3 regions of the Aquamicrobium sp. genome follow, and region 2 is predicted to be linked to each of the others. Evidence: predicted binding sites of a transcription regulator. Region 2 holds the regulator's gene; each other region holds the start of a gene.
What was found. The regulator PhoB, encoded in region 2, activates phosphate uptake and scavenging genes when phosphate is short. The targets are predictions, from matches to a motif close to TGTCATNNANCTGTCAT.
Positions count from the first base shown of each region.

Region 1 (10,412 bases), on a different contig from region 2:
CCGATCTCGCGCTCAAATCCGCGCCGGCGATGGAGCCGGGGATTCTCTATACCGAGCGGCAGTTCGGCCTTCTCGAGCTGCATTCCGACCGGATGGAGGACCTGAACTCGGCCGGCGCGGCGATCCTGAAGGGGATCGGCGCGAAGCCGCAGGACCAGCTCAGGCCCCAGATCCTCTACCACGACATCATCGAGGACCTGTCGGACCAGCACGCCATCATCCTCAACCGCTCGCGCGACGCGTCCATCCTGGTGCCGGGCGTCGCGCTGCTGATCTACGAGATGGCGCCGGCGCTCTTCGCCTGCGTCGCGGCGAACGAGGCAGAGAAGGCCGCCCCCAACGCCGTCATCAACGACGTGCAGATGATGGGCGCGACGGGCAGGCTCTTCATCTCGGGCACCCTCGAGGACATGAAAATCGCGCGGGACACCATCACCGCGAAGCTGGAGGCCATCCAAGCCTGATCTACATGCAGTACGGGCCGTCGCTGCCGGTCTTCCGCGAGATCGGCGGCGAGTCGATCAACGGCGTGATCTATTCGACGGTGATCGGCGGCCTGCCCGACGAGTTCGCGGCGAACTACCGCGAGGCCTACAAGGCCAAGTTCGGCGCGACCGCCTCGTGGCTGACCGGGTCGCAGACCTACGACGCGCTGTGGATGTACTCGATCGCGGCGGCGGTCGCCGGCGGTCCGGGCGAGCCCTTCGACGGCGAGCAGGCCCGCAAGATCGCCGCGATCCTCAAGCGGATGGTCTATCGCGGCGCCAGCGGCTCCTTCCGCTTCGATCAGGAAGGGCTGGTCGCGCTCAGCTATCCGACGCAGGTCAAGGACCCCTCGCTCGGCCTGCCGCACCAGTTCCTGCAGCATCAGGACTACAGGACCGAGCCGCGGATGATCGGCCCGGCGCTCTACGCGACGGACGAGTTCCTGCTGCCGCCCTGGCTCTCGTGATCTGGCGATCCGGGACAGGCACGGGCGCCCGCAAGCGCCCGTGCCGCGCCAGAATGGGAAGCAAGCGATGACAGAGAGCAAACCTCTGCTGATCTGCGAAGACGTCACCCGGCGTTTCGGCTCGCTGGTCGCCGTGGACAGGATGTCGATGAGCGTGGAGAAGGGCGAGATCCTCGGGATCGGCGGCCCGAACGGCGCCGGCAAGACCACGTTCTTCGACGTGATCACCGGCATCACCCCCGCCTCGGGCGGGCGGATCGTCTTCGACGGCCACGACGTGACGCGGATGAGCGCCGACCGGCTCTGCCAGATCGGCATGGCGCGGACGTTCCAGCTCAACGCCGCCTTCGACCACATGACCGTGCTCGAGAATGTCGAGATCGCCGCCTATTACGGCCGCGCGCCGCGCCTGTTCCCGGGCCTGCGAATGGGAAGCGAGACGCGCAAGGCCGCCACCGACGCGCTGGATCTCGTCGGGCTATCGGGCAAGGCGGGCAAGCTGGTGGCGGAGCTCCCCGTTCTCGACCGCAAGCTGCTGATGATTGCCGGCGCGATGGCGACGCAGCCGAAGATCCTGTTCCTCGACGAGCCGGTCGGCGGCCTCAACTCCGACGAGATCGACTTCGTGATCGACCTCGTGCGGCGGCTGATGGCGGGCGGGCTGACCGTCGTCCTGATCGAGCATGTGATGCGCTTCCTGCTCGCGCTGTCGAGCCGCGTGCTGATCATGCATCACGGCAGCCTGCTTTTCGAAGGTCCGCCCGCGCAGGTGGCCGAGAACGACCGCGTGGTCGAGGTCTATCTCGGGCAGGGCACCCGCGAACGGCTCAAGAAGCATTTCGCCGTCAGCGTGGAGGCAACGCCATGAGCGCGGCCCCGGTTCTGCAACTCAGCGACGTGCGCTCGGGCTATGAAGGCATCGAGGTGCTGCGCGGCATCTCCCTCTCGATCGCGGCCGGGGAGCTCGTCACCGTGGTCGGGCCGAACGGCCATGGCAAGTCGACGCTGCTGCGGACGATCTCCGGCCTCGTGCCGCTGCGCTCGGGCGAGATCCGGCTCGACGGCGTGCCGCTCGACCGGCATGTCCATCACACGGCGGCGCGCGGCATCGCCCATGTGCCGCAGGGCGACCTGCTGTTTCCCGGCATGACCGTGCACGAGAACCTGCTGATGGGCGCGTTCCTCTGCACCGACCGGGCCGAGCGCAACCGCCGCCTCGACGAGGTCCACAGCCTGCTGCCGAAGCTGGCCGAGCGGCGCAACCAGTTCGTCTCGACCCTTTCGGGCGGCGAGCGGCGGATGGTCGGAGTCGGGCGCGGGCTGATGATGGGCGCGCGGATCATGATGATCGACGAGCCCTCGCTCGGCCTCGCGCCGCTGGTGATCGAACAGATCTACGAAGTGATCGCGGCGCTCGGCAAATCGGGGCGCACGATCCTCCTGATCGAGGAAAACCCGGCCCGGGTCGCGGATATCGCCGACCGGCTGTTCCTGCTCGACAACGGCGCGTTCATCTGGTCGGGGCCGCCCGCGGAACTGCTCGCCAGCGACGAGCTCATCTCGGCTTATCTCGGGGGGTAGGCGATGAACACCTTCTATTCCGTCCTCGTCTCGGGCCTGACGGTCGGCGCGCTCTACGCCATCGCGAGCATCGGCCTGTCGCTGGTCTGGGGCGCGCTCGGCGTGCTGAACATGGCCCATGGCGCGCTGCTGACGCTCGGCGGCTACGTCGCCTACGGCGTCATCACCTCGGCCGGCCTGCCGATGCCGGTCGGCATCCTCGCCTCGGTTCTCGTCGGCGCCCTGGCGGGTGGGCTGATCTATGTGCTCATCGTGCGCAACGTGCTGCGCCAGTCCGGCGCGGATTTCGAGGCCAATGTGATGATCGCCACCGTCGGCGTCGCCATCGCGCTGGAGAACGGCATCCTCCTGTGGTTCGGCGGCAAGCCGCTGAAGCAGCCGGTGACGGTGACGGGCTCGTTCTCGATCGGCGGCATGCACGTGCCCTGGCAGAACTTCATCATCATGGTCGCGGCCGTGATCGCCATGGCGCTGATCGCCTCGGTGCTGAACTACACCCGCATGGGCCGCGCGATCCGCGCCACCGCACAGAACCGCGACGCCGCCCGGCTGCTCGGGGTCGCGGTGAGCCGGGTCTATCTCTACGTGCTGATGCTTTCGGGCGCGGTGGCCGGAATTTGCGGCCTGCTGCTTTCGGCCCTCGTCCAGCTTTCGCCCTCGCTCGGCAATGACCCGATGCTCAAGGCCTTCATCATGTGCGTGGTCGCCGGCCTCGGCACGCTGCCGGGCGCGGTGCTGGTCTCGTTCGCGCTCGCGCTGCTCGAGGCCTGGGTCCAGTACGCGTTCGGCGCCCGCTGGGGCTTCCCGATGCTGCTCTGCGCGGTGGTCCTGGTGCTGATCTGGCGGCCGGGCGGATTGCTGGGCCGCGTCCAGCCGAGGCGGATGTGATGCGCGCCGCCCCGCCTTTCCAGCAGTGCTCGCCCGCTCTCCTCGCTGCCGAACGGAAGGAGCTTCACAGATGACATCCATGGCTCCCCCTTCGGGCAGGGCGGACCTGATCATCGCGCTGGCGCTGGTCGCGGCCGCCACGACGCTGCCCTTCGTGGTCGAAAGCCGCTACGTGCTGGGTCAGGTGGTGCTTGCCCTGTTCTATGCCTGCATCGCCTCGCAATGGAACCTCGTCTTCGGTTTCGCCGGCATCTTCTCGCTGGCGCCGCTCGCGATCTTCGCGGTCGGCGGCTACGCCACGGCGATGTTGTGCTTCTTCCTCGGCTGGTCGGTCTGGGCGGCGCTGCTGCCGGCGGCGTTCGTCGCGGCGCTGTTCTCGATCGTGATCGGGCTGGCCTGCCTGCGGCTCACCGGCGTCTATGTCGCGCTGCTGACGCTCGCGGTCACGCAGGTGATGTACCTGCTGATCGTCACCGACACCGACTGCTTCGTGATGGTCGGCACCGTCTGCCGCCAGCTGACCGGCGGGCCGAGCGGCTTCTCGCGCTTCGGCGATCTCGGCATGCGCGAATTGCTGCGCGGAAGCTGGATGATCGGCAATTACGCGGTGGTCTGCACCTTGTTCGCCCTCATCATGGCCATGACCTGGGTGATCCTGAAAAGTCCGATGGGCCATGCCTTCCGCGCCATCCGCGACAATCCCGGCTATGCAGTGGCGCGCGGCATCAACCGCTTCCGCGTCCAGATGCTGGTCTTCGGCATCTCGGCCTTCTTCATGGGCCTCGCCGGCGGCGTCTATGCCGCGCATTTCCAGGTGATCGGCCCGACCATCCTGCAACTGCCGCAGCTGATGTTCATCATCGCCATCGTGGTGATCGGCGGGGTGGGCACCTTCTGGGGGCCGCTGGTCGGCACGTTCGTCCTCGTCGGCGCCGACGAGCTGATGCGCGAGGCGGGCGAGTTCCGCACGCTGGGCCTCGGTGTCATCATCGCCGCCGCCATCGTGCTGATGCCCAACGGGCTGGTCGGCAGGTTCCGCCAGCTCAGGCGCTATCTCGGCGCCGGCCGCAAGACCCCGCACTCCGAAGCAAACGGATCCTGAGCACCGGACATATGACGATGAGCTACCTGACCGAAATCTCCCGCCTCGCGACCCTCAGCCTCGCCGACCTGCGCGCCGCCTATCGCGAGGGCAGGACCGATCCCGTCGCGGTGACGCGCGCCATGCTCGATCAGGCCGAGCGGGTCAACGGCACGATCAACGCGCTCTACGGCATCCGCCGCGACGAGGCGCTGACCGAGGCCGAGGCCGCCCGCGCGCGCTGGAAGGCCGGCAAGCCGCTCTCGGATGTCGACGGCGTGCCGGTCTCGATCAAGGACAGCGTTCCGGCGGTCGGCATGCGCTGGCATCACGGCTCGGCGCTGCATGGCGACGGCATCCTGGGCAAGGCCGACGGCATCCCGACCCGCAAGCTGAAGGCGGCCGGGGCGATCATCCTCGGCAAGGGCACGATGCCCGATTTCGGGCTGAGCGGCTCGGGCGTCTCCGGCTCGCACGGGATCGTGCGCAATCCGTGGGGCACCGCCTGGAACACCGGGGGTTCGAGCGCCGGCGGCGGCGCCTCCATCGCGGCGGGGATCGGCATGATGTCGGTCGGCTCGGACATCGCCGGATCAGTGCGGCTTCCCGCCTCGCATTGCGGGCTGGCGGCGCTGAAGCCCACGCAAGGGGTGATCCCCCACGCGCCAGCCTCGACCGTGCGCTCGGCCGGCCCGATCACGCGCCGCGCCGCTGATCTCATCGAGTGGGCCCGGCTGCTGAGCGGGCCGGACGAGGACGACCGGTATTCGCTGCTGCTTCTCGGCCAGCCCCAGCCGGCAGGCTGGACGAATGGGATAACCGTAGGCACCTGCGCCGATTTCGGCTTCGGCCCCGCGGTCGAGCCCGAGGTCATCGCCTGCTTCGACGCGGCCGTGGAGGCCATGGGCCGCATCGCCGGGCGTGTAGAGCCGGTCAGCGCCGATTACGGCTTCGACGCCTATCTGCCGATCGACGATTCCCTCAAGCTGCGCGGCTGGTACGAATATGCCGCCGCCGATGCGGTGCACCGGGCGCGGGCGCCGAAGGAGCTGGTCGACTGGTTCGCCGAGGCCGAGGCGTGGACCCCGGCCCGCATCCGCGAGTTCGAGAGCGGCATCGAGCGCGGCGTCGCCGGCACGGTGGCGCTGATGCGGGGCGTCGATTTCCTGCTCACCCCGGTCATGCCTCTGGTGAACTGGCCGGCCGACCGGCGTGGCCCGGTCTTCGGCATGCCGCTGCGCCACACGACCTTCACCGCGCCCTTCAACCAATCGGGCCATCCGGCGGTGTCGCTCTGCGGCGGCTTCGACGGCCGCGGCCTGCCGATCGGCATCCAGATCGTCGGTCACCGGCTCGACGACCTGCGGCTGATGGAGCTCGCGGCCGCGCTGGAGACCGAGCTCGACGTGATGAACCGCTCGGGCCGGTCGTGGCCGGTCGAGCCGGTCGTCGCCCACTGAAGAACCAACACGGGAAGGGAGGATCGACCGAAATGTCCGACAGGGAAACCGAGGCCCGCGCGATCGCCGGGAAAGCACTGGGTGCCGCCCCCGAAGACTTCGCCAGCCCCTTCACGGTGCTGGCCTCGCCGGCCTGGCGCGGGATCGAGAGCGATATCCGCCGCGCCTCGGCGGGCGACAGGGCCGTGATCGTGAAGCACTATCTTCCCGATACCGCTTTCTATGCCGATCCGGCCCGCGCCATCGAAGCCGCGCATCATGCCGCGGCTGTCGGCGCGGGGCCGAAGGTGCTCGGCGACGACGCGGCGAGGGGCCTCGTGGTGTTCGAGGCGCTCGGCGACGGCTGGCGCTGCGGCGGGTTGCAGGACGTGGTGGTGCCCGAATTGCGCCGCGCCGTCATCGCGGCCAAGAAAGCCTTTCAGAACGGACCGAAGCTCAACCGCGACGCCTCGATCTTCGCCGAGATCCGCGAGCTGGCGGCGCTGGCCGCGCAGAAGGGCGCGCGGGGCCACCGCCATCTCGACACGTTCCTTGCGGTGATCGGCGAGGCGGGCGCGAAGATCGAAGCCGCCGGCTTCGACCTGAAGCCCTGCCATCGCGACGGCAACAGCGCCAATCTGATGATCGGGCCGGACAACCGCGTTCTGCTGGTCGATTTCGACCTTTCCGCCAATGCCGATCCCTATGAGGAGCTCGGCTGCTGGCTGATCGAATTCTTCGACTGCGAGCCCGAGGCGCGCGCGGGGTTCGAGGAGTGGGAAGGGCGGTTCGACGAGGGGCTGTTCCAGCGGGCGATGCTGTACGGCATGGCCGACGATCTGCGCTGGGGACTGATCGGCTCGATCCTGGCGGCGACCTCGCCGCGCCGCTCGCTGGAATTCGCCAAATACGCGTCCTGGCGCTTCATGCGCCTCGAAACCATGGCGCTCGGCGCGCAGGCCGCAGACCGCCTGCGCCGCGCCGTCTGAGGGAGGTCGAGAGATGAGTGCAGCAACACAGGAACAGGTCGCCCGCGCCATCGACTCCGTGCCGGGGTGGAGCCGCGACAGCGTCCGCGCCCGCCCGCTGATCGGCGGATTGCTGAATTCCAACTGGCTGGCCGAGCATGAGGGCGAGACCTACTTCATGAAGGTCTACGGCGTCGGGTCGGAGAATTTCGTCAACCGCGACCTGTCGATCGAGGCCGCGCGCGCGGCCCATGCCATGGGGATCGCCCCGGCGGTCATCCACTACGACGTCGCGGCGGGGGTCGAGGTGTGCCAATTCCTGCACGGCTACCGCGCGTCCACCAATGCCGATTTCGTCCGGCGCGACTTTCAGGAGCGGGTGATCGACCTCTACGCGACGTTCAACGCCGGCCCGAAACTCTCGGTGACCAAGGACGTGTTCGAGATGACGGACGAGCACATCGAGCAGGGGGCCGAGGTCGGCGCCATCCGGCCGGCCGATTTCGACTGGCTCTGCAAGGAATATGGCCGCGCGAAGGAAGCCTTCCACGCGTCGGGCCTCGATATCGTGCCCTGCCACAACGATCCGATGCCGGGAAATTTCCTCGTGCCCGACGGGCAGGAGGAGGTCTCCGACATGAAGCTCGTCGACTACGAGTTCGCCTCGAACAACGAGCGCGCCTACGAGATCGGCGTCTTCCTCGGCGAGATGTTCATCGACCCCGCCACCTCGCAGGAGCTGATCGAGCGCTATTACGGCGAGATGCGCCGCGACCTCCTCGCGCGGGTGACGGTGGCGCGGGCGGTGGCGGACATGAAATGGGGCTCCTGGGCGGTGCAGCAGCGCCAGCTCTCCGGCTGGGATTTCGACTACCAGAAATACGGCATCTGGAAATACGCCCGCGCGCGGATGCTGTTCAACCATCCCGACTGGAACGACTGGCTGTCCTGGATCTGAGGCGGCGATCCATGATTTCCGGGTCGAGGTGATGCCCAAAACTGGAGGATGTTTCGCCAGTTGCGCATGCGGATTTTCGTCTTGATTTCGGTTTCCGTTTAATCGTCTGTGGATTAGCGGATACGAAATTTCACGAAGACGAAACAAAACTGTTGTGTAACTGTCATGGAGCGTCAATACTTCCGACTGCGGAACCGGGTCGCGGCTGCGCAAAGGCGTCTGTCCAGGCGCAAAGCCGCGAGTCGGCCCTTTCGCCAACTAGATTCGGGAGCGTAACATGAAGACCCAGGGCTTCGCGGCCGGCATCGCCGCAACGTTTACCATTTTGTCGACTTCCGCCGCTTTCGCCGTTACCGAGATTTCCTGGTGGCATGCGATGACCGGCGCCAACAACGAAGTCGTCGAGACACTCTCCAAGGAATTCAACGAAAGCCAGAGCGACTACAAGGTCTCGCCCGTGTTCAAGGGCACCTATCCCGAGACGCTGAACGCCGGCATCGCCGCGTTCCGGGCGAACCAGGCGCCGCACATCATCCAGGTGTTCGACGTCGGAACCGGCGTGATGATGGCCGCGGAAGGCGCGGTGAAGCCGGTGGCCGAAGTGCTCTCGATGGGCGGCACCGAGTTCGACAAGAGCCAGTACCTGCCGGGCATCGTCGCCTACTATTCGAAGCCGGACGGCACCATGCTGTCCTTCCCCTACAATTCCTCGTCGCCGATCCTCTACTACAACAAGGACGCCTTCGAGAAAGCCGGCCTCGACGCCGGGAACCCGCCCAAGACCTGGCCCGAGGTTTTCGAGGCGGCGAAGAAGATCAAGCAGAGCGGCGCGGCCCCGTGCGGCCTCACCTCGACCTGGCTGACCTGGATCGGCCTCGAGAACTTCACGGCCTGGAACAACCTCCAGTACGGCACGCAGGAAAACGGCCTCGCCTCGACCGATGTCGAGCTGACGTTCAACACCGAGCCGTTCGTCCGCCACTTCCAGAACTTCGCCGACCTCGCCAAGGACGACACCTTCCGCTATGGCGGTCGCACGTCCGAAGCCAAGCAGCTCTTCCTGTCGGGCGAGTGCGCGATTATGACGGAATCGTCCGGCGGCCTCGGCGACGTGATCAAGTCGGGCCTCAACTACGGCCTCGGCCAGCTGCCCTACTATGACGACCTCGAGGGCGCGCCGCAGAACACCATCCCCGGCGGCGCCAGCCTCTGGGTCTTCGGCGGCAAATCCGACGACGAGTACAAGGCCGTCGCGGCCTTCTTCGAATTTCTGTCGCAGACGGATATCCAGCAGCGTCTGCATCAGGTCTCCGGCTACCTGCCGGTGACGCTCGCCGCCTACGAGGCGACCAAGTCCTCCGGGTTCTACGACGAGAATCCGGGCCGCGAGATCCCGATCCAGCAGATGATGGGCAAGGAGCCGACGGCCAACTCCAAGGGCGTGCGGCTCGTCAACCTGCCGCAGGTCCGCGACATCCAGAACGAGGAGTTCGAGAAGATGTTGGCCGGCGACCAGAGCGCGCAAGCCGCGCTCGACAACGCCGTGGAACGCGGCAACGCCGCCATCCAGCAGGCCATCGGCAACTAGAAGGCGGCTTCCGCCCGACGACCATCCGCGCCTTTTCGCGCGGATGGTCGCAGCCATGTCGAGGAGGCCACTTGTCGCCGCGCGTCGTCTTCCCCAACAAACTGCTGCCCTACCTGTTGCTGGCGCCCCAGCTCGCCATCACGCTCGTCTTCTTCTACTGGCCGGCAAGCCAGGCGCTCTACCAGTCGGTGCTGCGCGAGGATCCGTTCGGGCTCAACAGCGCCTTCGTCGGCCTCGCCAACTTCCGCCGGGTGCTGAGCCAGCCGAGCTATATCGACAGCGTCCAGACCACGGCGATCTTCTCCGTCGCCACCGCGCTGCTTGCGATGGTGGTGGCGCTGCTGCTCGCGGTGATGGTCGACAAGATCATCAAGGGGCGCGGCTTCTACCGCACGCTGATGATCTGGCCCTACGCGGTCGCCCCGGCGATCGCGGGCATGCTGTGGCTGTTCATGTTCAACCCGACGATGGGCACCTTCGCCTACATGCTGCGCTCGGCCGGCTATTCGTGGGACCCGCTGCTCAACGGCCCGCAGGCCATGACGCTGGTCATCGCCGCCGCCGCATGGAAGCAGATCAGCTACAACTTCCTGTTCTTCGTGGCGGGGCTTCAGGCGATCCCGAAGACGCTGATCGAAGCGGCGGCCATCGACGGCGCCGGGGAGACCAAGCGGTTCTGGACCATCGTCTTCCCGCTGCTCGCGCCGACGACCTTCTTCCTCGTCGTCGTCAACATCGTCTACGTCTTCTTCGACACGCTCGGCATCATCGACGCCGTGACCGGCGGCGGCCCGGCCAAGGCGACGGAGACGCTCGTCTACAAGGTCTTCCAGGACGGCAAGCTCGGCGGCGACCTCGGCGGCTCCAACGCGCAATCCGTGATCCTCATGATCATCGTGATCGCGCTGACCTCGATCCAGTTCCGCTACGTCGAACGCAAGGTGACGTACTGATGGT
Region 1 is NZ_JAMLIE010000006.1:538-10,949, reverse strand. It holds gene M9945_RS21360 (microcompartment protein) at 1-464, shown strand, start outside; gene M9945_RS21355 (hypothetical protein) at 470-952, shown strand; gene M9945_RS21350 (ABC transporter ATP-binding protein) at 1,020-1,820, shown strand; gene M9945_RS21345 (ABC transporter ATP-binding protein) at 1,817-2,533, shown strand; gene M9945_RS21340 (branched-chain amino acid ABC transporter permease) at 2,537-3,421, shown strand; gene M9945_RS21335 (branched-chain amino acid ABC transporter permease) at 3,492-4,523, shown strand; gene M9945_RS21330 (amidase family protein) at 4,541-5,962, shown strand; gene M9945_RS21325 (phosphotransferase family protein) at 5,995-6,930, shown strand; gene M9945_RS21320 (phosphotransferase) at 6,944-7,867, shown strand; gene ugpB (sn-glycerol-3-phosphate ABC transporter substrate-binding protein UgpB) at 8,145-9,455, shown strand; gene ugpA (sn-glycerol-3-phosphate ABC transporter permease UgpA) at 9,527-10,408, shown strand; partial or broken gene M9945_RS21305 (glycerol-3-phosphate transporter) at 10,408-10,412, shown strand, end outside.
Region 1: ugpB (sn-glycerol-3-phosphate ABC transporter substrate-binding protein UgpB) is a predicted target of PhoB. The motif match lies at 8,018-8,034, and genes of this name have one in related genera.

Region 2 (10,412 bases):
ACGGAGGGCGGCTGCATTCGCGCCCCGTCTATCACGGGGCGCTGGTGGCCATCTGGGCGCTTGCGCCTGCTCTTCTCATCCTCGCTCTGTGGGCCCTGTTCTCCGAGACAGCGAGCCGGGCGTGGATCATCGCCCAGCTTCCGCCCGAGATCGCCGCGCTCCAGGGCGTCGATCTCGAGGACGCCATCCGCCGCGTGCGCCAGATCGCCTCGGGCTTCGGCGTCGCCGGCGAGACCGCCCCTTACGAGAACAGCGCCGCGCAGGCGCTGGTCGAGTTCAACCTCCTGACCTTCGCCGCCGCGATCGCGGCGGCGGCCGGCACCGGCGCGATCGCGCTGTGGTTCGCGCGCGGCCGCATCACGCCGCGGCTTCGCGCCCGCAACGAGGTCGAGACGGTCGTGCGCCTCGCCATGATCGCCTGCTCGGTCGTCGCCATCATGACCACGGCCGGCATCGTCGCCTCGCTGCTCGCCGAGGCCGTGCGCTTCTTCACCTTCGTCAACCCGGTCGACTTCTTCTTCGGCACGGTCTGGCGTCCCGGCTTTTCGTCAACAGGCACCGGCGCGGGCGGCCAGTACGGCCTCCTGCCGCTCCTGTGGGGGACGCTGATGGTCGCCTCGATCGCCATGCTGGTCTCGCTGCCCATCGGCCTAATGACCGCGATCTACCTGTCGCAATATGCCAGCCCCAGGGTGCGCGACACGGTCAAGCCGATCGTCGAGATCCTCGCCGGCATCCCGACCATCGTCTACGGCTTCTTCGCCCTCGTCACCGTCGGCCCGTTCCTGTCCTCGGTCGGCCAGGCCGTCGGCCTCGACATCCGCGCCATCAGCGCCCTGACCGCCGGCTCGGTCATGGGCATCATGATCATCCCCTTCATCTCCTCGCTGTCGGACGACATCATCCGCCAGGTGCCGAAGGGTCTGCGCGACGGCTCGCTCGGCCTCGGCGCGACGCAGTCGGAGACGATCAGGCGCGTCATCCTGCCGGCGGCGCTGCCCGGCATCGTCGGCGCGTTCCTGCTCGCCGTCAGCCGCGCCATCGGCGAGACCATGATCGTGGTCCTCGCCGCCGGCAACAGCCCGTTCCTGCGCCTGAACCCCGGCGAGCCGGTCTCGACCGTCACCGTCACCATCGTCAACCAGCTCACCGGCGACACCGACTTCGCCTCGCCGCAATCGCTGGTCGCCTTCGCGCTGGGCCTGACGCTCTTCGCGATGACCCTCGTCCTCAACGTCGCCGCCCTCTACATCGTGCGCCGCTACAGGGAGCAGTACGAATGACCTCCGAAGAACGGCTCGCGCTCATCCGCGCCGGCCTCTCCTCCCGCCACGCCCGCGAGAGAAGGTTCCGCTTCTACGGCCTCGCGGCCATCGCCGCCGCGCTCGGCGCCGTCGTCATCCTGTTCGGCATGATCCTCGCCAAGGGCCTGCCGGCCTTCACCCAGGCCACGCTGACGCTCGACGTCGCCTTCGACCCCGCGATCGTCAAGGTCGAGGACAAGCCGCGGCAGCGCGAGGGCCAGTCGCCGGCCGATTACCGGCAGGAGCTGCTCGCCTGGGAGCGCAAGGTGACGATGCTGAACTGGAACCGCGTCGTCGAAGAGGCGGTGCGCGCGGCCGCCCCCGGCACCGAGGCCGATTCCCGCCAGCTCCTGTCGATCGTCGAGACCAACGCCCGCTTCCAGCTTCGCGACCTCTTCGTCGCCGATCCCTCGCTGCTCGGCAAGACGGTCGCGGTGAAGATGCTCGCCTCGGCCAATGCCGACAACTGGCTGAAGGGCAACATCGACCGCTCGCTGCCCGACGCCCAGCAGCAGCTTTCGGCCCCCGCCCGGGCGCTGGCCGACGAGCTGCGCGAGAAGGGCAACATCGACTTCGCCTTCGCCTGGCACATCTTCACCAACACCGATTCGCGCTCCGCCCCCGCCTCGGCCGGCCTCGCCGGCGCCTTCGTCGGCTCGCTCTACATGATGCTGGTGGTGATCGTGCTCGCCGTACCGATCGGCGTGATGAGCGCGGTCTATCTCGAGGAGTTCGCGCCGAAGAACCGCTTCACCGACCTCATCGAGGTCAACATCAACAACCTCGCGGCCGTGCCGTCCATCGTCTTCGGCCTGCTCGGCGCGGCGGTGTTCATTAACTACTTCCGCCTGCCGCTGTCGGCCCCGCTGGTCGGCGGCCTGGTGCTGACGCTGATGACGCTGCCGACCATCATCATCGCCACCCGCTCGGCGCTGCGCGCGGTCTCGCCCTCGCTCAGGCAGGCCGCGCTCGGCCTCGGCGCGTCGAAGACGCAGACCGTGTTCCACCACGTCTTGCCCGTCACCTATCCCGGCATCCTGACCGCGACCATCATCGGCGTCGCCCAGGCGCTGGGCGAGACTGCGCCGCTGCTGCTCATCGGGATGAACGCCTTCGTCGCCCAGGTGCCGGGCACGCCGCTCGACCAGTCCACCGCCCTGCCGGTGCAGATCTATCTGTGGCAGGGCAACGAGAACCGCAACTTCTTCGAGGCGCGCACCTCGGCGGCGATCATCGTCCTGCTCGGCCTGATGCTGACGCTGAACGCCATCGCCATCTTCCTGCGCACGCGGCTGGAGAAGCGCGCATGACCACGAACACCGGAACGGAGGCTATCGCCATGCACATGCCGGCCGAGAAGATCGTCCCTCAATCGGACCTCTACACCATGAAGTCGTCCACCATCCGCACGCCCGACGCAGACATGCGCCCGGCCCGCATCACCGCCCGCGAGGTCGGCGTCTTCTACGGCCCGAAGCAGGCGCTGTTCGACGTGTCGATCGACATCCCGGAAAAGGCCGTCACCGCCTTCATCGGCCCCTCGGGCTGCGGCAAGTCGACCTTCCTGCGCTGCCTCAACCGCATGAACGACACCATCGAGGGCTGCCGCGTCACCGGCACGATCCGCCTCGACGGCTCCGACATCGCCGACCCGGCGCTCGACCCCGTGGAGCTGCGCGCCCGCGTCGGCATGGTGTTCCAGAAGGCGAACCCGTTCCCCAAATCGATCTACGAGAACGTCTCCTACGGCCCGCGCATCCACGGCCTCGCCCGCGCCCGCGCCGACCTCGACGCCATCGTCGAGTCGAGCCTCCAGAAGGCCGGCCTGTGGAACGAGGTCAAGGACCGGCTGAACGAGCCGGGCACCGGCCTTTCCGGCGGCCAGCAGCAGCGCCTGTGCATCGCCCGCGCCATCGCCGTCTCGCCGGAGGTGATCCTGATGGACGAGCCGTGCTCGGCGCTCGACCCCATCGCCACAGCCCGCATCGAGGAGCTGATCGACGAACTGAAGCAGAACTTCACCATCGTCATCGTCACCCACTCCATGCAGCAGGCCGCGCGCGTATCGCAGCGCACCGCCTTCTTCCATCTCGGCAATCTCGTCGAGGAAGGCCCGACCGACATGATCTTCACCGGCCCGCTGGAAAAGCGGACGCAAGACTACATCACCGGCCGCTTCGGCTAGGAGGCACGACCATGGGGCAGCACACCGTCACATCCTTCGACGAGGACCTCGACGCCATCGACCGGCTGATCCACGACATGGGCGATCTGGCCGACGCGATGGTCGCGGCGTCCGCCCGCTCGCTGGTCACGTCCGACACGGCGCTGGCGCAGCGCGTCATCTCCGACGACGCGGTGATGGACGCGCGCCAGCGCGAGCTGGACGACCGCGCCATCACGCTGATCGCCAAGCGCCAGCCCGTGGCGCAGGATCTGCGCTCGGTCGTCGGCGCGATCCGCATGGCCGCCGATCTCGAGCGCATCGGCGACCTCGCCAAGAACATCGCCAAGCGCGTCGGCGCCGTCGGCGAGAACGCCACCCCGCGCGAGCTCTCGCACTCGATCGAAACCATGGCGCAGGCCGTGATCGCCCAGATCGACCGCGCCATCGCCCGCTACGAGGCACGCGACCACGAGGGCCTTGCCCGGCTGCGCGACGAGGACGAGAAGATCGACGTCCAGTACACGGCCGTGTTCCGCGAGCTCCTGACCTACATGATGGAGGACCCGCGCAACATCACCGCCTGCACGCATCTGCTGTTCTGTGCCAAGAACCTCGAGCGCATCGGCGATCATGTGACGAACATCGCCGAAAACGCCTATTATGTGCTGACCGGCCACCAGCTGCCGCTGAACAGGCCGAAAGCAGACGAGACGGTGATGGCGGTACGGCCGAAGTGACGGGCCCCGCAGGAAGCAGGACATGATCGCTCCGAAAATCATGGTGGTGGAGGACGAGGAGCCGCTCGGCGTCCTCCTGTGCTACAATATGGAAGCCGAGGGATACCAGGTCGAGGTGGTGACGCGCGGCGACGAGGCCGAGATGCGCCTGCGCGAGACCGTGCCGGACCTTCTCGTGCTCGACTGGATGGTGCCGGCCGTCTCCGGCATCGAACTGTGCCGCCGCCTGCGCCTGCGCGCCGAGACCGAGCGGCTGCCGATCATCATGCTCACCGCCCGCGGCGAGGAGACCGACCGCGTGCGCGGTCTGACGACCGGGGCGGACGACTATCTCGTCAAGCCGTTCTCGATGCCCGAATTCGTCGCGCGGGTGCGCGCGCTGCTGCGCCGCGCCAAGCCCGAGGTGCTGTCCTCGGTGCTCAAGGTCGACGACCTCGTCCTCGATCGCGAGACGCACCGCGTCCATCGCGGCGAGGCGGAACTGAAGCTCGGCCCCACCGAGTTCCGCCTGCTCGAGTTCCTGATGCAGCATCCCGGCCGCGTCTTCTCGCGCGGGCAGCTTCTCGACAATGTCTGGGGCGAGACGCTCTATATCGACGAGCGCACCGTCGACGTCCATGTCGGGCGGCTGCGCAAGGCGGTCAATCTCGACGGCCTGCCCGACGTGATCCGCACCATCCGCGGCGCCGGCTACGCCATCCGCGAGATCTGAGCGCGCCGGCAGGTCCGATCGTTCCGCCCCCATCGTTCCGGCACCGTATCGACGCCGCGTTTCCATGCCGCGCGGCGTCAATCACAATTTGGCCGAACTCGGCTGTGCTGATAAAAGGATGCCCGCGAACCGCGATCGGAGAGGATCGCGGACCAACCACAGGCAACCCGATGAAGAGACCAGACATGTTTTTGCGTTTTCTGCTGATCGGCGCCCTCGCCTTGCCGCTTGCGCTCGCCGCCGGCACGGCCGCGCGCGCGCAGGCCACCGATCCGCGCGTCGCCCAGCTCGAGGAGCAGGTGCGCCAGCTGAACGGCCTCGTCGAGGAGCTGAACTTCCAGCTCCTCCAGATGCAGGACCAGCTTCGCCGCATGCAGGAGGACAACGAGCTGCGCTTCCAGGAACTGGAGGAACGCCGCTCGGATGCGTCGGGCGCACAGCGCCCGCGCGACCATGCCGCGACCACCCCGCCGCCTGCCGCCAACGCACCCCCGCCGACGGGAAGCGGCGACGACGAGTTCTATGCCGCCGAAGAAGCCGTGACCGGCGGCGGCGCGCAGGTGCGCGGCGAGCCGCCGCGCAATCTCGGCAGCATCACCTTCGACGCCGACGGATCGCCGCGCGTCGCCATGCCGGCCGAGCAGCCCCCCGTTGGCCAACCCCCTGCCGGGCAGGTTCCGGTGGGACAGACGCAGGCCGCGCCGGCGCAGGACGGAACCACGGTCGCGGCGCTGCCGCCGCGCGGTGACGACGATGACGAGCTCTACCGCAACGCCTACGAATTCGTCCTGTCGGGCGACTACGGCACGGCCGAGGCCGGCTTCCGCGACCTGATCGCGCGCTTTCCCGACAGCGAGCATGCGGCGGACGCGCATTTCTGGCTCGGCGAATCGCTGCTCGCCCAGCAGAAGCCGCGCGAGGCGGCCGAGATCTTCCTCGCGGCCAGCCGCGACTTCCCGCAGGCGCGCAAGGCGCCCGACACGCTGTTCAAGCTCGGCGTCTCGCTCGTCGCCATGAACCAGCGCGACGTCGCCTGCGCCACCTTCACCGAAGTCCTGCAGCGCTACCCGCAGGCCAGCGCCGCGCTCACCGAGCGCGTGAAGCAGGAACAGGCCGCGGCCTCCTGCTGACGCTAGACGGGGGTCCCGGGACGACCGCGGTGGACCTCGACCCGCTTTCCCTTTTTCGCGATCTGGACGCCGGCGCCGTGCTGGCCGTCGCCGTTTCCGGCGGCAGCGATTCGCTGGCGCTCCTCCTCCTTGGCCACGACTTCGTCCGCCGCCATCGCCCGGCGCTGCGGCTGACCGCCGTCACCGTCGATCACGGCCTGCGCCCCGAATCCGCCGCCGAGGCGGCATGGGTCGCCGCCTTCTGCCGCCAGCGCGGCATCGCCCACGAGACGGTGGTCTGGCAGGGCGACAAGCCGGAAACCGGCCTCGCCGCCGCCGCGCGCGAGGCGCGCTACCGGCTCCTCGCCGATGCCGCGCAACGCGCCGGCGCATCCACTATCCTCGCCGGCCACACGCTCGACGATCAGGCCGAGACGCTCGCGATGCGCGCGGCGCGGGCAGAAGGCGCGGGCCAGGTGGGTGCAGGGCTGGCCGGCATGGCGCGGGCGACGCTTTTCGACGGCCGTGTCTGGATCGCCCGGCCGCTGCTGAGGACTCGCCGGCAGGCACTGCGCGACTGGCTTGGCCGGCGCGGCGTCGAATGGATCGACGACCCCTCCAACGACAATCCCGCCTATGAGCGGGTCCGGGTGCGCAAGGCGCTCGCCCATGCCGAGGTCGAAACGCTGGGCGCGGAGGCCCGCCGGCAGGCCCTTGCCCGGCAGGCGCTGGCCGAGCGCGCGGCGGCATGGATCGGGCGCTTCGCCAGCCGCCCGGCGCCGGGGCTGCTGCGGCTCGATCCCGCCTTCGCCGATGACGACGACGACGCGCGCGAAGCGGCGATCCTCGCGCTGCGCGCCTTGCTGGCCACTGCCGGCGGCACGCCCCGCCTGCCCGACCGCGCGCGCGTCGAAACCCTTCTGCGCCGGCTGGCCGACGGCGCGCCGATGCGGGCCACTTTGTCGCGCGCCGCCGTCGATACGCGCCGCGCCGGCGTCTTCCTGCGCCGCGAGGCGCGCAACCTGCCCTTCGTGCCGCTCGGCGCCGGGCCGGTCCTGTGGGACGGCAGGCTGCGCGCAACCGCCGCACCGGGCGCGCACGATCTGCATATCGGCCCGCTCGGCCACGACGGCGCGGCACGGTTTCCGGCGGAAACGCAAGCCGGGGTCCCGCCTGCGCTCGTCCGCGCCGCATGGGCGGCGGAGCCGGCGCTTTACTCCGGCAGAACTCTGATCGGGCCGCTCCTCGCCCCGGCCGCCGCCGGCGACAGCGTCCCGGCCTCGCCCACTGCGGCGCCTTTCGCGCGCTTCCTGACGGGTTTCGACCGGCCGCTGGCCGCCGCGCTTCAACGCCTTGCCGGCGCGCCGGCCCTGCCCTCGCCGCCTTGGCCGGAACACATTGGTCCCGGATAGATCGGCATCGACGCTTAACTGAAAAAGGCGGCCGCGCTTGGCAAGACCCCATGGGCTGCCTATGTTAGGGACCGCACCTCGCACATTCGGAAAGCCGCGCCCCGGCAAGGACAGAATTCCCCCGGGCGCCAACGGGAAACACGATGAATCCGAACTACCGAAACCTCGCGCTCTGGGCGATCATCGCCGTCCTCCTGATCGCGCTCTTCAACCTGTTCCAGGCGCCGCAGCAGCGCGGCATGGCGCGCGACATCCCCTATTCGGAATTCCTGCGCGAGGTGGACGCCGGCCGCATCCATACCGTGACCATCGCCGGCAGCCGCATCAGCGGCACCTATGGCGAGGCCAGCGGCGGGTTCCAGACCTATTCGCCGGGCGACCCGACGCTGGTCCAGCGGCTGGAGGAAAAGGGCGTCACCATCAACGCCCGGCCCGAGACCGACGGCTCCAATTCGCTGTTCGGCTACCTGATTTCCTGGCTGCCGATGATCCTCATCCTCGGCGTGTGGATCTTCTTCATGCGCCAGATGCAGTCCGGCTCCGGCCGCGCCATGGGTTTCGGCAAGTCCAAGGCCAAGCTGCTGACCGAGGCGCACGGCCGCGTCACCTTCGCCGACGTCGCCGGCGTCGACGAGGCCAAGCAGGACCTCGAGGAGATCGTCGAGTTCCTGCGCGACCCGCAGAAGTTCCAGCGCCTCGGCGGCAAGATCCCGCGCGGCGTGCTGCTCGTCGGCCCTCCCGGAACCGGCAAGACGCTGCTCGCCCGCTCCGTCGCCGGCGAGGCCAACGTGCCGTTCTTCACCATCTCCGGCTCCGACTTCGTCGAGATGTTCGTCGGCGTCGGCGCGTCCCGCGTGCGCGACATGTTCGAGCAGGCCAAGAAGAACGCGCCCTGCATCATCTTCATCGACGAGATCGACGCGGTCGGCCGCCATCGCGGCGCCGGCCTCGGCGGCGGCAACGACGAGCGCGAGCAGACGCTGAACCAGCTCCTCGTCGAGATGGACGGCTTCGAGGCCAACGAGGGCATCATCCTCATCGCCGCCACCAACCGGCCCGACGTGCTCGACCCCGCCTTGCTGCGCCCCGGCCGCTTCGACCGCCAGGTCGTGGTGCCGAACCCGGACATCGTCGGGCGCGAGAAGATCCTGAAGGTGCATGTCCGCAACGTGCCGCTGGCCCCGAACGTCGACCTGAAGGTACTGGCGCGCGGTACGCCCGGCTTCTCCGGCGCCGATCTGATGAACCTCGTCAACGAGGCGGCGCTGATGGCAGCGCGGCGCAACAAGCGCCTCGTCACCATGCAGGAGTTCGAGGACGCCAAGGACAAGATCATGATGGGCGCGGAGCGCCGCTCCAACGCCATGACGCAGGCCGAGAAGGAGCTGACCGCCTATCACGAGGCCGGCCACGCCATCACCGCGCTCAACGTGCAGGCCGCCGACCCGCTGCACAAGGCCACCATCATCCCGCGCGGCCGCGCGCTCGGCATGGTCATGCAGCTCCCCGAGGGCGACCGCTACTCGATGAGCTACAAATACATGATCTCGCGCCTGATCATCATGATGGGCGGGCGCGTCGCCGAAGAGCTGAAGTTCGGCAAGGAGAACATCACCTCCGGCGCGGCCTCCGACATCGATCAGGCCACCAAGCTGGCCCGGGCCATGGTCACGCGCTGGGGCTTCTCGGACAAGCTCGGCCAGGTCGCCTATGGCGAGAACCAGGAAGAGGTCTTTCTCGGCCACTCGGTCGCCCGCCAGCAGAACGTCTCGGAAGAGACCGCCCAGATCATCGACGCCGAGGTACGCCGCCTGATCGAGGAGGCCTATCAGGGCGCGCGCAAGATCCTGACCGAGAAGAAGAAGGAGTGGATCGCCATCGCCGAGGGGCTGCTCGAATACGAGACGCTCAGCGGCGACGAGATCAAGCAGATCATCGCCGGCCAGAAGCCCTCGCGCGACCTCGGCGACGACACCCCGCCCAGCCGCGGCTCGACCGTGCCCAAGGCCGGCCCGCGCCACGAGGACCGCAAGAAGGGCGGCGAGGAGCCCGACGCCGGCATGGAGCCGCAGCCTCAGGGGTGAGGAGTGGTCCGCGCAGCGGTGAAAAGCCAACGATTTGGCTTTTCGAGCGGCGAACGCCCGGAGCCGTAGCGGAGGGCCGGCAGGCGGTTCATGCCGGCCGCGCCGCCGTGCCAACCACGCCTTTATCTTCCGCCGTCGCCCTCCGGGCGGCGGCGTTTCTCCACCAAGGCGCAGCCGCGCAAAGCATCGCGGCACGATTTCGCCCGGATACAACGGCAAAAACCCGGTCCGGCGTAACATTTGCTTATACATTGTGATGCCATACCTTCGATTATCTATGGCATTTCTCAGTCGGGCGACGGGAACAGAGCTGTCACGATGAGCAGGAAATATTTCGGGACCGACGGCATCCGGGGACGGGCCAACCGCTATCCGATGACCGCGGAAGTCGCCTTGCGCGTCGGCATGGCCGTGGGCATGTCCTTCCAGCGCGGCAGCCACCGCCATCGCGTCGTCCTCGGCAAGGACACGCGGCTTTCCGGCTACATGATCGAGAACGCCATGGTCGCCGGCTTCTGCGCCGCCGGCATGGACGTCTTCCTGCTCGGCCCGATCCCGACGCCCGGCGTCGCCATGCTGGTGCGCTCGCTACGCGCCGACATCGGTGTGATGATCTCCGCCTCGCACAACCCCTATTACGACAACGGCATCAAGCTGTTCGGCCCCGACGGCTACAAGCTCAGCGACGAGATCGAGCGGCGCATCGAGCAGCTCCTCGACCGCGACGTCGACATCGCGCTCGCCGACGCCGAGGCCCTCGGCCGCGCCAAGCGCATCGACGGCGTCCACGACCGCTATGTCGAGTTCGCCAAGCGCACGCTGTCGCGCTCGATGTCGCTTTCGGGCCTGCGCATCGTGGTCGACTGCGCCAACGGCGCCGCCTACAA
Region 2 is NZ_JAMLIE010000003.1:340,058-350,469, forward strand. It holds gene pstC (phosphate ABC transporter permease subunit PstC) at 1-1,283, shown strand, start outside; gene pstA (phosphate ABC transporter permease PstA) at 1,280-2,614, shown strand; gene pstB (phosphate ABC transporter ATP-binding protein PstB) at 2,728-3,489, shown strand; gene phoU (phosphate signaling complex protein PhoU) at 3,501-4,208, shown strand; gene phoB (phosphate regulon transcriptional regulator PhoB) at 4,231-4,920, shown strand; gene ybgF (tol-pal system protein YbgF) at 5,106-6,050, shown strand; gene tilS (tRNA lysidine(34) synthetase TilS) at 6,080-7,441, shown strand; gene ftsH (ATP-dependent zinc metalloprotease FtsH) at 7,585-9,525, shown strand; gene glmM (phosphoglucosamine mutase) at 9,844-10,412, shown strand, end outside.

Region 3 (10,412 bases), on a different contig from region 2:
GGCGGGCATCGCCGCCTGCGGCAGGCGGCAGGCGCGCGCGTCCACCCGGTGGCAGGAGCGGAATTCCATGTCCTTGGTCAGGCAGATGCGGACCTCGGCGAGGTGGCGGCCGTCGCACGACACCGCGATCCCGTCGGCCTTCATGCCGGGGTTGGCGGCGATGAACGCCTCCTCCACCGCATCGGGCGTGACCGAGGCGTCGCTGGCCGGATCCCGATAGGAGCGAGGGACGGAGACGCGCTCATGCGCCGCCCGCACCAGCCGGAAATAATCCTCCTGGCTGACGCCGGCGCAGGAGCCGTGCTTGCGCCACTGGTGGCCCATCAGACCGGCCGAGGGCATGATGTCGAGATATTGCCGGACGAGCGCGTTCGGCACCCGGTTCGGCCCGTCATGATCGCAGAATTCCGGCCAGCCGTCCTCGAATTGCGGCCACAGGCCATGGACGACGAAACCCAGCGCGCGGCCCTCGGCACACTGCTGGCGGTTGGCGTCGCCGCCCTCGATCTCGCAATAGCTCGGCGACCAGGTCAGCGAAAGGACGAAGAAATCGTAGCCCTCGCCCTTCGGCAGCGCGTTATTTCCCGAGGCGGACGGGGCACAGCCGCCGAGAAACGCGGCGAGCGCAAGCGGAACGACGATTCGGCGCATCACCAAAGGGCAGGGCGCAGCACCCGGCAACGGCCGTCATAGACGTTCCAGCGATCGAAGCCGGAGACGCAGAACTCGACATTGCTGCCGAGACCGGCGAAGCCCATCGGCCGCTCGATCACGTACCAGACGTCGCGGCTGCGCCCGTCGGTCATGTCGGCCTTGGCGTGGCAGTAGCGCCGGTCGATCGGCCGCTCGCCGGCGATCTTCGGCTGGTGGAGGCTTTCGCGGATTCGGTGGAAATCGGCGATCGCCACATTGGGCAGATTCGGCACGTGATGCACCTGATGGCGGAAGCGGCTGGTGATGCGGTTGAGCACCGCCTGATTGCCGCAGATGCCGGGCGTGTCGATGGCCACCGCGACCGGATCGGCGGCGCGCGCCGCCACCGTCCCGCCGGTTAGGGCAAGCGCCATGACGAGCAGCAGTCTGGCGAAGCGGACCATCATAGCACTCCCATGCGGGTGAATCGGACCCATAAAAACCGCGACACTGTGATGAAAGCGCGGCGAGCGGTCAAGCAGCCGCTTGCGGGTCTCATGGTCGCGTCAGCCATTTCAGGCCGGTTTTCGCCCCGTCTTCGCCCAGAGCGTCGCGCAGGACTGGCAGCAGCACGGCCATCTCCTCCTCCAGCACGAAAGGCGGGTTGACGACCGCGATGCCGCAGCCGTCGAGCCGCGGCTCGGACGAAGGCGCGCGGATGTCGAGCGATATGTCGAGGATCTTGGCGATGCCGGTTTCGCCGAGCCGGGCGCGGAACGCTTCCACCGCAGCCCGGTCCTTGACCGGATACCACAGCGCGTAGGTGCCGCCCGGCCAGCGCCGGTGGGCCTTGACGAGGCCGCCGACCAGCCGGTCGAACTCGCCTTCCTTCTCGAACGGCGGATCGACCAGCACCAGCCCGCGCTTTTCCTTGGGCGGCACATGCGCGCCGAGCGCCAGCCAGCCGTCGAGCGCCAGCACCCGCACCTGCCAGTCGCCGGCGAAATGCGCCTTCAGCGTCAGGCTGTCCTGCGGGTGCAGCTCGATGGCGGTCAGCCGGTCGTTCTCGCGCAGGAGATGGCGGGTGACGAGCGGCGAGCCGGGATAGAAGCGGATGCCGCCTTGGGGGTTAAACGCGCGCACGGCGTCGAGATAGGGCGCGAGGAGGGCGGCGGCCTCGGCGGGCAGGGCCGCCTCCATCAGCCGGCCGATGCCGCCGCGCCACTCGCCCGTGCGCTGGGCTTCCTCGCCCGAAAGGTCGTAGAGCCCGATCCCGGCATGGGTGTCGATGACGCGGAACGCGCCGGGCTTGCGCTTCAGATAATCGAGGATGCGCGCCAGCACCGTGTGCTTGACGACGTCGGCGAAGTTTCCGGCGTGGAAGGCGTGGCGGTAGTTCATCGCGATTCGCCGTCGCGCGGGGTCAGGAATTCGGTGAGCCTCGCGCCGCCGGGGCCGAGATCGGCCCACGCGCCGGCGAAGGCGAGGCGGGCAAGCCCGGCGGTCGGGAATTTTCGCCGCACCTTTTCCATCGCGTCCGGTGTGCTGTCGGGCGCGGCGAGGAGGGCGATGAGGTCCTCGAAACCGGGATTGTGGCCGACGACGAGAAGCGTCTCCGCCCCGGCGGGCGTCGAGCGGACGGCGTCGAGGATGCGCCCGGCCGGCGCCTCGTAGATCGAGCGGTCGAGCACGGCCGGCACGGTGCGCGGCAATTCTGCCTCGACCAGCACCCATGTCTGGCGGGTGCGCAGGGCGGCGGATACCAGCGCCCGGTCGGGCAGCCAGCTGCGCCGCGCCATCTCGCGTGCCATGCGCGGGGCGGCCTCGCGGCCCCGCTTCGCCAGCGGCCGGTCGAAATCGTCGAGCGCGGGGTCGTCCCAGCTCGATTTGGCGTGGCGCAGGAGAAGCAGCGTCCGGGTCACGGCAGGCGCCCTCAGGGCGTCATGCGGGCGAGGCTTTCGATGTCCACCTCTTCGCCGGCCGGGCCGGGGGAGATGAGCGCCCCGGCGGCATGGACGCCGGTGAGGACGACGCGGCCGTCCTCCATCCGGGCGCGGCCTTCCGCCACCAGCCGCAGGGCCAGCGGATAGAGCTTGTGCTCGGCCTCCAGCACGCGCCGCGCCAGCGCCTCGGCGTCGTCGTCGGGAAGCACCGGCACCGCCGCCTGCGCGATGATCGGCCCGGCATCCATCTTCGCGGTGACGAAATGGACCGTGCAACCGTGAACGCGCATCCCCGCCTCAAGCGCCCGGTTGTGCGTGTCGAGCCCCGGGAACAGCGGCAGCAGTGAGGGGTGGATGTTGATGAGCTTGCCCGCCCATTTCTCGGTGAAGGCGGGCGAAAGCAGCCGCATGTAGCCGGCGAGGCAGACGATGTCGGCGCGCAGCGCCGTCAGCTCCTCGTCGAGCGCGGCGTCCAGCGCCGCCTTGGTCGGGTGGTCGGCGCGGGTGATGGCCTTGGCCTCGATGCCGAGCGCGGCGGCCGCGTTCAGCCCCTTGGCGTCGACCTTGTCGGAAATGACCGCGACGATATTGGCCGGAAAGTTCGGGTCGCCGGCCGCTTCCGCCAGCGCCGCCATGTTGGTGCCGCGGCCGGAAATCAGGACGACGACGCGCTTCTTCATCATGCTCTAAAGTCCAATCTCGCCATTATAGATGACGCCGGCGTCGCGGCGCGGCACGATGCGGCCGAGCGTCGTCACGGTCTCGCCGCCCTTGGTCAGGACGGCGGCGACCTGCGCCGCCTGCCCGGCGGCCACCACCAGCACCATGCCGATGCCGCAGTTGAAGGTGCGCATCATCTCGGCCGGGGCGACATTGCCGGTCTTGGCCAGCCACGAGAACACCGGCGGCACGTCGATGGCGTCGAGGTCGAGTTCGGCCGCATAGGCCGCCGGCAGCACACGCGGGATGTTGTCGGGAAAGCCGCCGCCGGTGATGTGCGCCAGCGCCTTGATGCCGTGGGTCGAGCGGATGGCCGACAGGATCGGGCGGACATAGATGCGGGTGGGCGCGAGCAGCGCCTCGCCCAGCGTCTTCGACTTGTCGAAGGGGGCTATGTGCGCCCAGCTCAGCCCCGACGCGGCGACGATGCGGCGCACCAGCGAAAAGCCGTTCGAATGCACGCCCGACGAGGCGAGGCCGAGGATGACGTCGCCCTCGACGATGTCGTCCGAGGGCAAGAGCTGCCCGCGCTCGGCCGCGCCGACGGCAAAGCCCGCGAGGTCGTAGTCGCCATGGGCGTACATGCCGGGCATCTCGGCCGTCTCGCCGCCGATCAGCGCGCAGCCGGCCTGCCGGCAGCCTTCGGCGATGCCGGCGACGATCTGCGCCCCCTGCTCGGGGTCGAGCTTGCCGGTGGCGAAATAGTCGAGGAAGAACAGTGGCTCCGCGCCCTGCACCACGAGGTCGTTGACGCACATGGCGACGAGGTCGATGCCGACCGTGTCGTGGCGGTCGGCATCGATGGCGACCTTCAGCTTGGTGCCGACGCCGTCATTGGCCGCGACCAGAACGGGATCGGAAAAGCCCGCGGCCTTGAGGTCGAACAGGCCACCGAAGCCGCCGATCTCGCCATCGGCGCCCGGCCGGCGCGTCGAGCGCACCAGCGGCTTGATCTTCTCGACGAGCGCGTTGCCGGCGTCGATGTCAACGCCGGCCGCTGCATAGGTGAGACTCGTCTTGTCTTCGCTCATGCGCGGCTGCCCCTTGGCACGATCCGTAAAGCCGGCTCTTCGCATGAACCCCCGCCGCCCGCAAGACCACTCGCGGTCACAGGGGCGCGAATGGCGCGCGAAACGCGGCCGCCGGGCGGACGACCAGTCTCTTGACCGCGGCTTCAACAGAAGCCTATCTCCCGCCGCGGCCGGCGGATAAGATGGCCGCCCGACTGGACAAGCTGCGAGCGACGGGCCGATGAACAAACGCGACGCCGAGATCAGGGAACAGGTGGCCGAGGTGGTCATCGCCACCGGCTGGCGGCGGCAGGTGCTGTTCTGGCTGGGCGCGGCGGTGACGCTCGTCGTGTTCCTCTACGCTTTCTCCGCGGTCCTGCTGCCGTTCCTCGCCGGCATGATCCTCGCCTATTTCCTCGACCCCATCGCCGACTGGCTGGAGCGGCGCGGCCTGTCGCGCCTCGCGGCCACGGTCTTCATCCTGGTGATGTTCCTCATCGTCCTCGTGCTGGCGCTGATGCTCATCATTCCCGTGCTCGCCACCCAGCTCGCCGACTTCATCGGCCGGGTGCCCGATTACCTGTCGCGGCTTCAGGCGCTGATCACCAGCATCGACCCCGACTGGCTGAGCCAGACGCTCGGCGTCGATCCGGCCTCGCTGCGCGACGGGCTGAACTCTCTGCTGACGCAAGGCGCGGGGTTCCTGACCACGCTGTTCTCGTCGATCTGGAGCTCGGGCAAGACGCTGATCGACCTCGCCGGCCTCTTCGTCATCACCCCGGTCGTCGCCTTCTACATGCTGCTCGACTGGGACAAGATGATCCGCACGGTCGACGGCTGGATACCGCGCGACCATCTGGCGACGGTGCGCACCATCGCCCGCGACGTCGACACGGCGGTCGCCGGCTTCGTGCGTGGGCAGGGTACGCTGTGCCTGATCCTCGGCATCATGTACGCCGTCGGGCTCACCGCCGTGGGCTTGAATTTCGGCCTGCTGATCGGCCTGTTCGCCGGCCTCGTCAGCTTCATCCCCTATATCGGCTCGCTGCTCGGCCTCGTGCTGTCGGTCGGCGTCGCCCTCGTCCAGTTCTGGCCCGACTGGCACTGGGTCGTCGTCGTGGCGGCGATCTTCTTCGGCGGCCAGTTCATCGAGGGCAACATCCTCCAGCCCAACCTTGTCGGCAAGAGCGTCGGTCTCCATCCCGTGTGGCTCATGTTCGCGCTGTTCGCCTTCGGCGCGCTGTTCGGCTTCGTCGGGCTGCTGATCGCTGTGCCGGCCGCCGCCGCCGTCGGCGTCCTCGTCCGCTTCGCCCTGTCGCGCTACCTGCACTCGCCGCTCTATCGCGGCCATGGCCTCCCGCCGGAGGCGTGAGGGCGATGCCGCCTGCCTTCGCCGACGGGCCGCGCCAGCTGCCGCTCGATCTCGCCCACAGCGAGGCGAGAAGCCGCGACGACCTCGTCGTCGGCCCGTCCAACGCGCAGGCCGTCGCCCTCGTCGACCGCTGGCCCGACTGGCCTGCGCCCGTGGCGGTCCTCGCCGGGCCGGCCGGCTCCGGCAAGTCGCACCTCGCCAATGTCTGGCGCGAGGCGAGCGGCGCGACGGCGCTGGCTCCCGGCCGTCTCGGGCCCCAGGCCGCCGAGGCGGCGGGGCGCGGCCCGGTGCTGATCGACGACGTCGATTCCGGCGCCATCGACGAGGCCGGCCTCTTCCATCTCATCAACGCCGTGCGGCAGGCGAACACCACGCTGCTGATGACCGCGCGGCGCTTTCCCGCCGCCTGGGGCGTGACGTTGCCCGACCTCGCCTCGCGACTCAAGGCGGCCGCGACGGTCGAGATCGACGAGCCGGACGACATGCTGCTCGCCGCCGTCACTACCAAGCTGTTCGCCGACCGCCAGATCGAGGTCGAGCCGCATGTGGTGCAGTTCCTCGTCCGCCGCATCGAGCGCTCGCTGTCCAGCGCCATCGAGGCGGTCGCCCGGCTCGACCGCATCGCGCTCGAGCGCAAGAGCCGCATCACCCGCGCGCTCGCCGCGCAGGTGGTGGCCGCGATGGAGGAAGGGAAGCCCTGACCCGGCTCAGGCCGTCTCGGCGTCGTAGGCGTAGAGCCAGTCGAGATCGGCCGCGAGGCTTCTGCCCCGGCGCAGTGCCAGCACGATGTCGCGGCCGAGCGCGACCGGGCCGGAGGCGTGCCAAACGAAGCGGTTGAAGGCCCCGCGCTTCGCCACCTGCCGCACCCGCTCGCGCCGCACCGCCTGATACCGCGCGAGCGCGCCGGCGAGGTCGTCCGGCCGCGCGGCAACCGTGGCGGCGAGCGTGGCCGCATCCTCGATCGCCATCACCGCGCCCTGCGCCGCATAGGGGCCCATCGCGTGGGCGGCGTCGCCGATGAGCGCAAGGCCCGCCGGGTCGATCCACGACGCTTCGCCATCGACCTCGGCGATCGGCCACGGCAGCCAGCCGTCGACATTGGCGGCGAGCGCGTCGATGTCGTCGGCCGCGCCGGCGATGATGCCGGGTGGCAGCATGCGCCGCTCGCCGCCGGCCCCCGATTCCGTCGGCGCGGGCATCCGGCCGATGACGACGAGGTTGACGATCTGCCCTCCGCGCAGCGGATAGGCGACGAGGTGGAAGCGCGGATTGAGGAAGGCGCTCACCCGGTCGGTCGGGATCAGGCCGGCGCAGAGCTGCGGCGTCGCGATGGCCCGCCACGCGACATAGCCCGAGAAGCGCGCCGGCCGGGCGAGGGGGCCGGCCGCGCGCAGGGCCGAGCGCACCCCGTCCGCGCCGACCGCGAGGTCGCAGGCGATCTCATCCTCCACGCCGGCCCGCGTCGCCGACAGGACATTGCCGGCATCGGAGAGTTTCGCGCTGCCGACCGTGACGCCGGTTTCGAGCGTGATCGCCGGATGCGCCCGCACCGCCCGCGCGAGGATGTCGTGAAGGTCGGCGCGATGGATGGTGAGGTAGGGCGCGCCCCACCGGCGCAGGGCGGTCTCGCCCAGCGGCACCGCGGCGAGGGTGCGCAGGGAATCGGCCCGGCGAAGCTCGATGGACACGGGCCTGACCGCGACTCTTGTCGCGTCTTCGAGAAGGCCGAGACGCTTCAGGATGACAGTCGCGTTGGGGGAGAGCTGGAGGCCGGCCCCGACTTCCTCGAGCTTTTCTGCTCGTTCGAGGACGGAAACCCGAAAACCCCGCTCGGCGAAGCACAGCGCCGCCGTCAGCCCGGCGATTCCCGCCCCGGCGATGGCGACATGCCGTGGAGGAACGTTCATCGCGCCCGGGCCGCGCCCGAGGCCTCAGGCGGCGCGCGGCTGGAAGCTCACGCCCTCGGGCCTGGTTTCGGTGCCGTGCAGCGCGGGATTGTAGCGATAGAGGGTCGAGCAGTAGGGGCAGACGATCTCGTTGTCCTCGCCGAGGTCGAGGAAGACGTGCGGATGGTCGAAGGGCGGCGTCGCGCCCACGCACATGAATTCCCGCACGCCGATCTCGATGAGCGCGTGGCCCGCGTCGTTCTGGAAGTGGGGAATTGTCGGGTGGTCGGCCATGACATGCTCCCGGATGTTCTAAGCTCGGTGCCTGGAGCCAGCGTTTGCAGCATAAAGCCGGCCTTGGCAAGCCGTGATATGAAACTGTCACAAAACCCTGTCAGGAGGCAGCTTGACGAAATGCGCGCCTGCTGATGCAGTCACGCGAATGGCATCAGGTGGCAGGATGAACGAGACACGACCGGCAACGAGCGAGTTCACGGGCAAGGTGCAGGCGCTGGCCGCCGCGCCCGAAGGCAACCCCGACCGATTCGTCAACCGCGAGTTCTCCTGGCTCCAGTTCAACCGCCGCGTCCTCGACGAGGCGGAGAACCCGCGCCACCCGCTCTTGGAGCGGCTGCGCTTCCTGTCGATCTCGGCCGCCAACCTCGACGAGTTCTTCATGGTGCGCGTCGCCGGCCTCGCCGGGCAGATCCGCGAGGGCATCGCCATCAAGAGCCCGGACGGGCGCACGCCCGAGCAGCAGCTCGAATTGCTGCTGCTCGAGGTCGGCCGCCTTCAGGAGGACCAGCAGGCCGCCTATGCGCGCCTCACCGCGCTGCTGCGCAAGGAGGGCATCGAGGTCGTGCGCGCCGACGCCGTCGCCCGCGACGAGAAGGCGTGGCTCGAAGAACACTTCATGGACACGGTGTTTCCGGTGCTGACGCCGCTGTCCATCGACCCGGCGCATCCGTTCCCGTTCATTCCCAATCTCGGCTTCTCGATCGCGCTGCAACTGCGCCACCTGCGCGACGGCAACGAGATGACGGCGCTCCTGCGCCTGCCGCCGGCGCTGCGCCGCTTCATCCGCCTGCCCGACCGCAAGGGAACCGTGCGCTTCGTCGCGCTCGGCGACACGGTCAGCCTGTTCATCGGCAAGCTCTTCCCCGGCTACGAGGTCAAGGGCTCGGGCACGTTCCGCATCATCCGCGATAGCGACATCGAGGTCGAGGAAGAGGCCGAGGACCTCGTGCGCCTGTTCGAGAGCGCGCTGAAGCGCCGCCGGCGCGGCCAGGTCATCCGCATCGAGTTCGACGATGAGATGCCGGAGGCGCTGCGCGATTTCGTCGCCGGCGAGCTCGGCCTCACCGGCTCGCGCATCTCGATCCTGAAGGCGCCGCTGGCGCTCAACCAGGTCTCGGAGATCGTCGCCCTGCCGCGCGACGACCTGAAGTTCGTGCCCTACAACCCGCGCTTTCCCGAGCGGGTGCGCGACCGCGGCGGCGACTGCCTTGCCGCCATCCGCGAGAAGGACTTCATCGTCCACCATCCCTACGAGAGCTTCGACGTGGTGGTGCAGTTCCTGCGCCAGGCGGCGGCCGATCCCGACGTGGTGGCGATCAAGCAGACGCTCTACCGCACCTCGAACGACAGCCCCATCGTGCGCGCGCTGATCGACGCGGCCGAGGCCGGCAAGTCGGTGACGGCGCTGGTCGAATTGAAGGCGCGCTTCGACGAGGAGGCCAACATCCGCTGGGCGCGCGACCTGGAGCGCGCCGGCGTGCAGGTCGTCTTCGGCTTCATCGAGCTGAAGACCCATGCCAAGATGTCGCTGGTCGTGCGCCGCGAGGACGGGCGCTTGCGCAACTACGTGCATCTCGGCACCGGCAACTACCACCCGATCACCGCGCGCATCTATACCGACCTTTCCTACTTCACCACCGATCCGGCGCTGGCGCGCGACGTGGCGCAGGTGTTCAACTTCATCACCGGCTATGCCGAGCCGGCGCAGAAGATGGGCATCGCCATCTCCCCGTTCACGCTGCGCCAGCGCATCCTCGACCACATCGGCGCCGAGATCGAGTTCGCGCGGAACGGCAAGCCGGCGCAGATCTGGATGAAGATGAACTCGCTGGTCGACCCGCAGGTCATCGACGCGCTCTATGACGCCAGCCGGGCCGGCGTCGAGATCGACCTCGTCGTGCGCGGCATCTGCTGCCTTCGGCCGCAGGTGCCGGGCCTGTCGGAGAACATCCGCGTCAAGTCGATCGTCGGCCGCTTCCTCGAGCACAGCCGCATCTACTGCTTCGGCAACGGCCACGGCCTGCCGTCCGACGAGGCGATCGTCTATATCGGCTCGGCCGACATGATGCCGCGCAACCTCGACCGGCGGGTCGAGACGCTGGTGCCGATCACCAATCCGACTGTGCATGAACAGGTGCTCGGCCAGATCATGCTCGGAAACATCATGGACAATCAGCAGAGTTTTGAAGTACTGGCGGACGGCACCTCGCGGCGTCTCGCGCCCGAGGAGGGAGAGGAGCCCTTCAACGCGCAGGAGTACTTCATGACGAATCCGAGCCTGTCCGGACGGGGCGACGCGCTGAAATCCAGCGCGCCGAAACGGATCGTCCAGCCCAAGCGCCGCAAGAAGACCGGCGCGCCGCCGGCCGCATGATCCATTCATCACAGGGCCGGCTCCAGGACCGCCGGCCGCTCGCCGTGATCGACATCGGGTCGAACTCGGTGCGGCTTGTCGTCTATGAGGGCGTCGCGCGCTCGCCGACCGTTCTTTTCAACGAGAAGATGATGGCCGGGCTCGGCCGCGGCATCGTCTCGACCGGCCGGCTCGACG
Region 3 is NZ_JAMLIE010000001.1:2,016,574-2,026,985, forward strand. It holds gene M9945_RS10075 (ribonuclease) at 1-651, opposite strand, end outside; gene M9945_RS10080 (hypothetical protein) at 651-1,097, opposite strand; gene M9945_RS10085 (23S rRNA (adenine(2030)-N(6))-methyltransferase RlmJ) at 1,189-2,034, opposite strand; gene M9945_RS10090 (histidine phosphatase family protein) at 2,031-2,555, opposite strand; gene purN (phosphoribosylglycinamide formyltransferase) at 2,567-3,259, opposite strand; gene purM (phosphoribosylformylglycinamidine cyclo-ligase) at 3,263-4,327, opposite strand; gene M9945_RS10105 (AI-2E family transporter) at 4,548-5,678, shown strand; gene hdaA (DnaA regulatory inactivator HdaA) at 5,684-6,379, shown strand; gene M9945_RS10115 (FAD-dependent monooxygenase) at 6,386-7,585, opposite strand; gene M9945_RS10120 (zinc-finger domain-containing protein) at 7,610-7,858, opposite strand; gene M9945_RS10125 (RNA degradosome polyphosphate kinase) at 8,025-10,235, shown strand; gene ppx (exopolyphosphatase) at 10,232-10,412, shown strand, end outside.
Region 3: M9945_RS10125 (RNA degradosome polyphosphate kinase) is a predicted target of PhoB. The motif match lies at 7,933-7,949, and genes of this name have one in related genera.